3 regions of the Arthrobacter sp. HMSC06H05 genome follow, and region 1 is predicted to be linked to each of the others. Evidence: predicted binding sites of a transcription regulator. Region 1 holds the regulator's gene; each other region holds the start of a gene.
The links. The regulator LexA, encoded in region 1, represses DNA repair genes until DNA is damaged. The targets are predictions, from matches to a motif close to TCGAACANNTGTTCGA.

Region 1 (3,277 bases):
CCTGCCGTCAAGCAGAGTGAGGGCGGTCGAGTCTGGGTCGTGCGCGAATTCGGCGTAGGCCTCGTCAACGACGACGATGGTCTGGAACTCTTCGCCGGCCTCATAGACGGCGCGCACGACGTCGAGTTCGAGCCCGGTCCCGGTCGGGTTATTGGGCGAGCACAGGAACACGATGTTCGGTTTGTGTGTGCGGACTTGTTCTGCCGCGGATTCCGCGCTGAGACTGTAGTCCTCTGCGCGGTGGCCGGGAATGTATGTGGTGTCTGTTCCAGACGCCAACAGCGGGTACATCGAATAGGTGGGCGGGAAGCTCAACAGGGTTCGGCCTGGACCGCCGAAGGCTTGCAGGATCTGTTGCAGTACTTCGTTGGAGCCGTTAGCAGCCCACACGTTTTCTGGGGTGAGCCCGCGGCCGAGGTACTCGGCGAGTGCGGTGCGTAGCGCCGTGAATTCCCGATCTGGGTAGCGGTTGAGGCTGTGTGCGGCCTCGCGTACGGATGCGGCGATCTCATCGATCACCTCTTGCGGCAGCGGGTGAGTGTTTTCGTTGACGTTCAGCTGTACCGGAACGTCGATCTGTGGGGCGCCGTACGGGGAGAGCCCACGAAGGTTATCCCTAAGTGGAAGTTGGTTGAGCCGTTGCATAGCATCCTGAGACATGGTTCAAGTCTAGGGATCGGCTAAGTGGCGTCTCGAATTAGGGTCGCCCTATTGCGCACCCACTCACGCTGTGGACGGGTTAGTAGCTGACCGGGACAACGAGCTTCTGCCCCGGAACGAGCGCTCCATCAAAAGAGTTGTGCTTTTGGATCAGAGCCACCGTGTCGCGGACATCGCGTTCAGGTGCATAGTGCTCAGCTAGCTCCCACAAGGTATCTCCATGCGCAACGGTGACCTCAACCAAGCGATCCCCCTGCGCGGTCACCGGCTCACCCGTGGTTGCCTGAGCAGGCTGAAGCAAGGCCGAGAGCATCAAAAACACGCCAACGACCAAAGCCATAGTCGGCAGGCCGAAGAACACAAACCGCCCCCGTGAAGTCAAACGGATACGTTGACGTGATGCGTGCTCGCCATGAGCAGTGTTGAGAGTGCGCTCATCTGAATTGACGGTGCGTTCAGCAGTATTCGACATGACAACGGTGTCCACCATGACCATTCCTTCCGACATCGAACAGAACATACATTCGAACATCTCTTCGATACATTTCTAGCACACATCTTCGAATCGACTCAACGGTCTTCGTACATATCTTTGAATATGCGGCGAATCCATATAGGCTGTAACTACCGATGTGGACTGTCATTACAGTCAAGAACAACCCCCTGACACTTTGATGGGCATGGGTAGCGAACCAGGGATGGGAAACGAAGGATGGGAAACGAATGAGCACCGATACACCGTCGATGGACACCCAGCCCGCACGCCCTTCGAAACCGCTGACTTCGCGGCAACGCTCTGTGCTGAAGTGCATCGAGTCTTTCTTAGAGAATCAGGGGTATCCGCCCACGATGCGTGAGATCGGTGACGCAGTCGGGTTGAAATCGCTGTCTTCGGTGACACACCAACTGCAGCAGCTCAACAAGCTCGGTTGGATTCGCCGCGACCCCAAACTCCCCCGCGCGCTCGAGGTTCTCTATCCGTCCACCCTGGACGTGACCCAGAAGGACTCCACCACAGCTAGTGCGGCCGCACTCGGAGCAGCGACAGGCGCCGGCCTAGCGGAGGTCACACCAATGCCCGGTGCAGCCAAACTCCCAAACACCACAGACTCCGCCAGCACCGCACAATCCTCCAACATCACAGACTCGGCTAACATCACGCAGTTCAAGGCTCGCGGCGGTGAGGACTCGGCTGAGATCCCACTCGTCGGCCGTATCGCGGCAGGTGGACCGATCCTTGCTGAACAACACGTTGAAGACGTCGTGACCCTGCCACGTCAGCTTGTAGGGCACGGCGAACTGTTCATGCTCAAAGTCTCTGGAGACTCGATGATCGACGCCGCGATCTGCGATGGTGACTGGGTTGTGGTCCGTCGCCAAAACACCGCACAGAACGGCGAGATCGTCGCAGCACTGCTGGATGACGAAGCCACCGTGAAGACCTTCCGGCAACGCGACGGACACACGTGGTTACTGCCTCAGAACTCCCAATACGAACCCATCCTGGGCGACCACGCACAGATCATGGGACGCGTCGTATCCGTGTTGCGCTCCCTCTAAGCGCAGAGCCGCTCAGGCAACCCCTCTAAGCGCAGGGCCCGTATCGCCGCGCCATCTTCGTTACTGCCGCGTTACTTATTGGCTTCGCGCAGGCGTCCCAAAGCGCCGAGAACTGTATTCCGGTCAGTTGTGGTCCACAACGGTGGTAGCGCGCTGCGAAGATATGCACCATAGCGGCGGGTAGCCATCCGAGAATCCAGAATCGCGGCCACTCCCCTGTCCTCTGTGGAACGGATCAGACGGCCCACACCCTGCGCCAAACGGATCGCCGCGTGATGCGCCGAAACAGACATGAACCCATTCCCGCCGTGCTCATTCACGTCACGGGTCCTAGCGGTCATCAAAGGATCGTCAGGGCGCGGGAACGGGATCCGATCAATCACCACCAAACGGCAATGCCGCCCCGGAACATCCACGCCCTGCCACAGCGTCATCGTCCCGAACAGACAAGTCTGCTCATCAGCTGAGAACTCCCGCACCAGCTCCGTCATTGACGCCTCGCCCTGCACCAAAATCGGCACATCCAGACGTTCACGGCACGCAGCGGCGGCGTCCTCAGCGGCTCGGCGTGAAGAAAACAGCGCCAACGCCGCACCGCCAGAGGCCTTGATCAAGTCCCCAAGCTCATCGATAGCTGCTTCAGAGACTCCGCGGCCTGGCGGCGGGAGATGCTGAGCCACATACAGCACGCCCTGCTTCTCGTATTCGAACGGCGAACCAACATCAACCGAATCCCACTTAGGAGCCTCCGGCCCCATCAACCCTAAACCGCCAGCAACCGGCTCGAAGGCTTCACCCACAGCAAGCGTGGCCGAGGTCAAAACCACGGTCCGGTCCGCGAACAAGCCATCCCGCATCTGCATCGCAACAGACAACGGGGCAACCATCAAAGACGCCGGTTCAGAATCATCCGGAACCACATAGCCGCGCCCCGGCTCGAAGCTGCCGGGCCGGGCCGCCCACACAACCTCGTCGCCCTGACCAGCGTTCAACAAACGTTCAGCCAGCTCAACAACCTGAGCCACCGCGGAACGCGCGGACTGCCAGGCGCCATCCG
Region 2 (3,277 bases), on a different contig from region 1:
GAAGAGGGCTAATACCCCCGGCCTGTCCTTGCTGACCTTCAGCCAAAATCTGCTGCGCGGAGATCACGTGGCATCCTCAATTCACATTATCGATATCGCTGCACACCCTCGCGCGCGCATTGCAGGCGCAAGGAAAACACCGATCTAGCCTAACCTACCCCGGCAAGCAGGAGTAGTAACTGCAAGCTCACGCCGTAACTCTGGGACGGCACTGTCGGTTGCTGGAAGACAGAAATAGATAGGCCAATGCTTTCTCCAGCTCGGTCGATTCTTCAGATGAGGCGGGCAGTCCCGCCGGGATCCTGCTCCCCCGAAGGTAGGGCGCCAGGAGCACCCTCCGGCGGAGTCAGGCCTAGGTGCGCCCATGCCGCTGGGGTTGCTATTCGTCCGCGTGCGGTTCGGCCGAGGAGGCCTTCGCGCACAAGATAGGGCTCAGCTACTTCCTCGACGGTTTCGGTTTCCTCCCCCACCGAGATCGCAAGTGTTGATAAGCCGACGGGCCCGCCACCGAATTTGGTGCACAACGCTTGCAAAACTGAACGGTCGAGCCGATCCAGTCCACGTTCATCGACGTCATACATGTCCAGGGCCGCTGCGGCTTGAACCGCATCGATCCGCTCGATGCGGTGTACAAGCGACCAGTCCCTGACACGGCGTAGGAGCCGGTTAGCGATACGCGGGGTTCCGCGTGAACGTGAAGCGATCTGCTGATAGCCGTCATCGGTCAAGCGCACATCAAGCATGACTGCCGAGCGCCGCAGAACCATTTCAAGTTCTTCAACCGAATAGAAGTCCAGGTGGCCGGTGAACCCGAAACGGTCACGCAGAGGTCCCGGCAAAAGACCGGCACGCGTGGTCGCGCCCACCAGAGTGAACGGAGGAAGATCCAATGGGATAGCTGTGGCACCAGCACCCTTGCCGACCACGATGTCGACGCGAAAGTCTTCCATCGCAAGGTAGAGCATTTCCTCTGCTGGGCGGGCTAGACGGTGGATCTCATCCAGGAATAAAACTTCGCCTTCAGATAGCGAAGAGAGGATCGCAGCCAGGTCCCCTGCGTTTTGGATTGCCGGACCGGAGCTGATGCGTAGCGGTGCTTGCATCTCCGCGGCAACGATCATGGCTAGCGTCGTCTTGCCCAAGCCTGGAGGCCCGGAGAGCAGAACGTGATCGGCAACCCGTTCACGCAGCTTCGAGGATTCAAGTACGAGGGAAAGTTGCTCGCGAACACGTGCTTGGCCCACGAATTCATCGAAGTTCTTGGGCCGCATCGCAGCCTCGAGCGCGCGTTCCTCCGGCTCTCCGGAGGCATCCACCAGACCGCGCGAGGAATCTGATGCCATCTTGCTGCGTTCCTCTCCCCTAGCTTCTCAACAGTAGTTTCAAGACCGTTCCGGCATGCTCACGAGCGCACTCCGGTCCCGGCCCCCACGCCCCGCAATGCAGCGCGCAACAGCTCTGGAACCGAGGCCCCGGCCAATTCCGGTTGTGCCTTGAGCGTGGCTGCAAGAACTTTCTTAGCTTCCTTCTCAGTCCACCCCAGGCCTGTGAGACCCTCGACCACTTGGGCCTCGGCGGCTTGAGCCAACGCTTCGGCTTCGGTCTGGGCGGCCGGGGCGGCAGTGGCAGTAGCATCCGCCGAGAGCGTCAGCTTGCCCTTGAGTTCAAGGATAATTCGGCTTGCCGATTTAGGGCCCACACCCGAAACGCGGGTCAGCGCTTTCGTGTCTTCGTTCTGAACAGCCGCGGCGAGCTCTTCTGCAGAGTGAACCGCCAAAATAGCTAAACCCAGTTTCGGGCCGATCCCTGAAACGCTCGTGATGATGTCGAAAACGTCCCGGTCACGTGCACTAGTGAAACCGTAGAGAGTCATCGAATCTTCACGCACCACCAAACTCGTTGGAAGAGTGGCTTCTTGACCTACCGTGAGTTCCCCTAACGTCCGCGGAACCGCGTTGACGAGGTAGCCCACTCCGCCCACATCAAGAACCACCGAGTTCAGGTTCAACGTCGTAACGGTGCCTCGAAGCTGAGAAATCATGGGTACGAACAACCTTTCACGGACATAACAGCGCGCCGACGGCACGCCTCACACATAAGAGAGCACCACAAACACGGAGAGTGATACGAGAAGTCTATCCGAATATATCTTCGAACTATCCGTATGTGTGTTAGATACGCCCCGTGTCACAGCGCTCACGAGCCAGCACGGTCAACCACGCGGCTTACGTGCACGCGCCCGCAAAGCAGACTCCGCACGCGCCGCATTATTAGCGGCCTGAGCCTGCGCCTTGAGCCAGGCTCGCTGTGCTGGGGCCACACCACTTTGATTCGATCCTGAAGCCGCCGCCTTGGATGCCGGGTCAGCCCCACGCCACCCGTGAGCCAGAGCGATCGCTATCGCATCGGCCGCATCGGCTGGTTTCGGGGCGGCCGCTAGGCGCAGAATCTTGGTCACCATCCGCCCCACTTGCTGTTTATCAGCCTGGCCGCTACCGGTCACAGCGGCTTTGACCTCAGTCGGGGTGTGTAAGGCAACCGGAATGCCGCGGCGCGCGGCAGCGGCAATGATCACGCCCATCGCCTGGGCGGTACCCATCACCGTAGAGACGTTCGTGTAAGTGAAGACGCGCTCAATCGCCAAAGCATCAGGCCGGAATTCATCCAGCCACTCATCAATCCGCTCAGAAATCGTGAGCAGACGGTGGTCCAAGGCAACCTCAGACGGGGAACCGATCACCCGCACGTCCTCGAGCGTTGCTGTGCGGTCAGTACCAACAGAAACCAGGGCCAACCCGCAACGGGTCAGCCCTGGATCAACTCCTGCTACGCGCACGCACCAACCACCTCGGAAGCCGTTACGCGAACCGAATGCAACAGTCTCTACTCCTCGCCTAGCGCCTCAATGACCTCAGGCGTCATATCGACATTCGAGTACACGGCCTGCACGTCATCGAGCTCCTCGAGCGCTTCCTCAAGTTTGACGAACGTGCGGGCCGCATCCACATCCAGCTCAACCTTCATCGTCGGCACGTACTCGACTTCATCAGAGCTGTATTCGACACCGGCTTCATCCAGCGCGTGAGCAACTGACTGCAGCTCCGAAGGCTCCGAAACGATGGTGAAAGAATCGCCGACCTTGGTGATCTCCTCGGCATCAACATCAGCCATGAGGACAACCTCCATGAGGGAATCCTCGGTGTGATCAGCCTCAGGGACCACCACGACACCCTTACGGTTGAAAAGGTAGTTGACCGAACCCGGGTCGGCGATCGTG
Region 3 (3,277 bases), on a different contig from region 1:
GACGTGTAGCGGGATGTCCGCATCGGCTAACACATCGACCATGTGCGCGAACCGCTGTATCGCGTTGCGCGTCATACTTTCAGGCGCGGGGACCTCCCGGAGGACCCAGGTCGAATAGTCATCGGCGAGCGCGAGCAGATCTGCTGGGGAAATGCTGCCTTCGCATAAGTATTCCCAGGTTGTGTCTAGTGTGGCGTTTTCTGAGTCCGTGCTGTCTAGGCTGGTGGGGTTGACGGTCAGGGTGCGTGCAGTCCCGGGTAGCGGGATGGTTGCGCTGCTTGTTGTGGTGTTGCCTGTTGTGGTGCCGGTGGCTGGGGATGAGGCGGGGCTGTTGACGATGGTCCAGGTGCCCGCTGCGAAGCCGGTAGCTTGGTGCGGGCTTGGCTGGTGCTGGTTTGGGTGAGGCGGGATTGTGTGGTGTTGGAGCGCGCGGTAGTCCTGTGGATGCGTGAGGGTTAGGACCTCGAGGTTTTCATGGATGTGGCGTGCTGCGGGGCCGAGCGCGTCAGCGATCATGGGGTCGTCGTGACCGTTACCGGGCGCGGCGTTGGATGTTGTGAAGAGTGCGATGTCGTGCTCGGCGAGGATGCTGAGTGCGCGGCGCAGCATGACGGCGTCGGCGACATCGTGGACGTGGAATTCATCGATGAAGATCACGGTGTTGGCTGCTACGACGTCGGTGACGGCTTGCGCGAAGGCGTGCCCGTTGGTGTGCATGCTGTGGGTTAACGCGCGGAAGAACGCGGTCAAATGCATCCGCAGGGTTGCTGCGGGGGCGTTGCGGAGGATGCTGTCGATGAGCCAGGTCTTACCGCGTCCGACCTCGCCCACAAGGTAGACCCCCGAACGGTGCGAGCCCAGGATTGTGTGGGCTGCGCTTATCTGGTGTGGATCGAGTGCAACGCCACGGCTTTCAGATGCCCGGCTGGTCGCGGCGAGCGCGGCGTCGAGTGAGGCCCAGCCGAGACGTTCGTATAGAGGGCTCGGCGGGGCAGGCATGGTTTCTTGCTGAGAAGGGGTGTTGTCCGGAGAGGTCGGGGTAGCGCTATCGAGGGGTTGAAGGGGCATGGTCCCTATTGTCTCCGATGGGGCAGAACGTGTGTGTAACGCAAGCGCGCAGAGGTTAGGGCGGGTGTGCGGTTCAAACTGTCAGGGGGTATTCTTAAGGTCTTCCTATCGAACACATGTTCGAATCTCGTTGTGTGAGGTTCCGCTTCCCAGGCCCCGCACATCCAGCGTTGCGGCCGAGCCAGCTCACAGGCGGCCGGTGAGAAGTAGGAAACATGAGTATGTTCACCCAATCTGTGGAATTGCGTTGTGACGAGCAGGGCGCGCCGAGTGCCGTGCTGTGGCAAGGGCGCACATGGACGGTGTGCGCAGAGCCCGTGAAGTGGTTTGAGCGTAGGGCCTGGTGGGAGGAGGACCCTAGAGCCGTTAAAGGTTCTGGACCCGGGACTGTTGATCATTTGGTGTGGCAGTTGCAGGTGCAGTTGAACCCAAGTTCTGAGCCGCAGACAATGTATGTTTCTCAGCACTGCGCAACGGGCCGGTGGCGGCTGATCAATGTTGAACTGCCTTCGCAGCCTTTACAACGTAGCGCGTAGAGAAGGCAGTCGCTTAAGCGTATGAAGGGAAAAGTGGGTTTCCCGCATCTGCATGTTTCTACCGCGTATAGCACCCACTACGGGGTTGACCGGCCAGAGAAGTTAGTGGAACAGGCTGCAGCTGATGGTGCTTGGGCTCTAGCGTGCACTGACCGCGACGGGCTATACGGGGCTATCAAACATGTTGCGGCGTGCATCGAGCATGGGGTCACCCCGATTCTGGGCGTAGATCTTGCTCTGCTCGAAAGCACGAGCGTTTCTGGCGCGAGCATCGCAGACGAAGAAAATATCGTAGGCGGGGCGAGCACCGCAGCTGGGGTGAACAGTGCCGGCGAGGTGAGCGTTGCAGGTCGGATTGTTGTGCTCGCCCGTGGTTCCTCGGAGGGGTATTCGGCGCTGGTTCGGCTCGTGTCGGTAGCGCATCAGCGGGGGAGAGAAGCCCACGGGATTGTGGGGGTGAGCCGGCTTGATGTGCGCCAAGCAGTACTCGGGCCCGATGGCTATGTACGCCTCAGTGTGCTCCTAGGGCCTGACTCGGATGTGGGCCATGCCGCGTATCGTCGCCGCTATGCGCACATGCGGCGCCGGCTTAAAGCATGGCAGGACACACTCCATACCGATGCGTTGTTTATAGAACTGGTGAGCCACATGTCCCGGCCCGGGCAGCGCTGTAGCCACGCGCATGCTCTACGGATGTGGAAAGCCGCCCGCGAAAGCCGTATGGAAGCGGTTGTGACGAACGCGGTGCGGTATGCGACCCCGGACGGCGCCGCCACCGCCGATGTTGTGGACGCGGTGCGCCTGATGAGCCCACTAGGTTCTGTTACCGCACCGAAAGGCACCGTTCCCGCGGTGAGCGCTGCCCGCGGTGAGAGCCCGCAAGTCAACGGGCAAGGATGGCTCAAGCCAAGCGCCCAGATGCACGAGGTGGCTGCCGAGCTGGCCTCGGCCGCGGGGCTAGGGTCCCAGGGGGCCGAGCAGTTGCTGCGCTCAACGCAACGGTGTGCGTCTCTGAGCGCGCTTGATCCGGTCAAACATATGGGCTGGGGAACCCCGGTTGTTCCTGAGGCGCACGTGATCGGGATTAGGCACAACCCGATGCTTGAATTACGGCAACGGTGCCTGGCGAGCCTCGAACGGTTATTCGCTCCAGGCGGCGAAGCTGTTCTGCATCATTCACCGGCGCGCGCTGAACGGATGCGTCAGCGTGCCCTGGACGTCCTGGAGCATGAACTGGGCATCATCGAAGAGCTCGGGTTTGCAAGCTATTTCCTCACCGTCGCCGCGGCTACCGACATCATCCACGGCATGGGGGTCAGGGCCGCCGCGCGAGGCTCAGGCGCATCGAGCCTTGTGGTGTACCTCTTAGGGATATCGCATGTGAACCCGCTTGAACATGACCTGATCTTTGAACGTTTCCTCTCACGGGAACGAGCAAGCCTGCCGGATATCGATGTGGATGTTGAATCCGCTCAACGTCACGCGGTCTATAGGGAACTGTTCAAACGCTTCGGTGAAGACCGCACCACGCTCATGTCGATGCAGAACGCCTACAGGGCAAGGGGAGCGGTCCGCGATGCAGGCTATGCGCTCGGCATGGAAAGCGACGATATCGACCGAGCAGCTAAGAGCCTGTGGCGGCTGAACGCCTCGAACGTGCGGGACGCGGTTGC

Region 2: ruvA (Holliday junction branch migration protein RuvA) is a predicted target of LexA. The motif match lies at 2,140-2,155, and genes of this name have one in related genera.
Region 3: HMPREF3160_RS10245 (DUF6504 family protein) is a predicted target of LexA. The motif match lies at 1,177-1,192, and genes of this name have one in related genera.

Annotation. Positions count from the first base shown of each region.
Region 1 is NZ_KV788989.1:108,718-111,994, reverse strand. Features, by position in the region: gene HMPREF3160_RS07595 (histidinol-phosphate transaminase) at 1-660, opposite strand, end outside; gene HMPREF3160_RS07590 (LysM peptidoglycan-binding domain-containing protein) at 740-1,150, opposite strand; gene lexA (transcriptional repressor LexA) at 1,384-2,220, shown strand; gene HMPREF3160_RS07580 (ATP-dependent DNA helicase) at 2,292-3,277, opposite strand, start outside.
Region 2 is NZ_KV788998.1:55,744-59,020, reverse strand. Features, by position in the region: gene yajC (preprotein translocase subunit YajC) at 1-67, opposite strand, end outside; gene ruvB (Holliday junction branch migration DNA helicase RuvB) at 273-1,343, opposite strand; gene ruvA (Holliday junction branch migration protein RuvA) at 1,403-2,041, opposite strand; gene ruvC (crossover junction endodeoxyribonuclease RuvC) at 2,213-2,836, opposite strand; gene HMPREF3160_RS08275 (YebC/PmpR family DNA-binding transcriptional regulator) at 2,884-3,277, opposite strand, start outside.
Region 3 is NZ_KV788998.1:43,579-46,855, forward strand. Features, by position in the region: gene zapE (AFG1/ZapE family ATPase) at 1-1,068, opposite strand, end outside; gene HMPREF3160_RS10245 (DUF6504 family protein) at 1,290-1,604, shown strand; gene dnaE (DNA polymerase III subunit alpha) at 1,626-3,277, shown strand, end outside.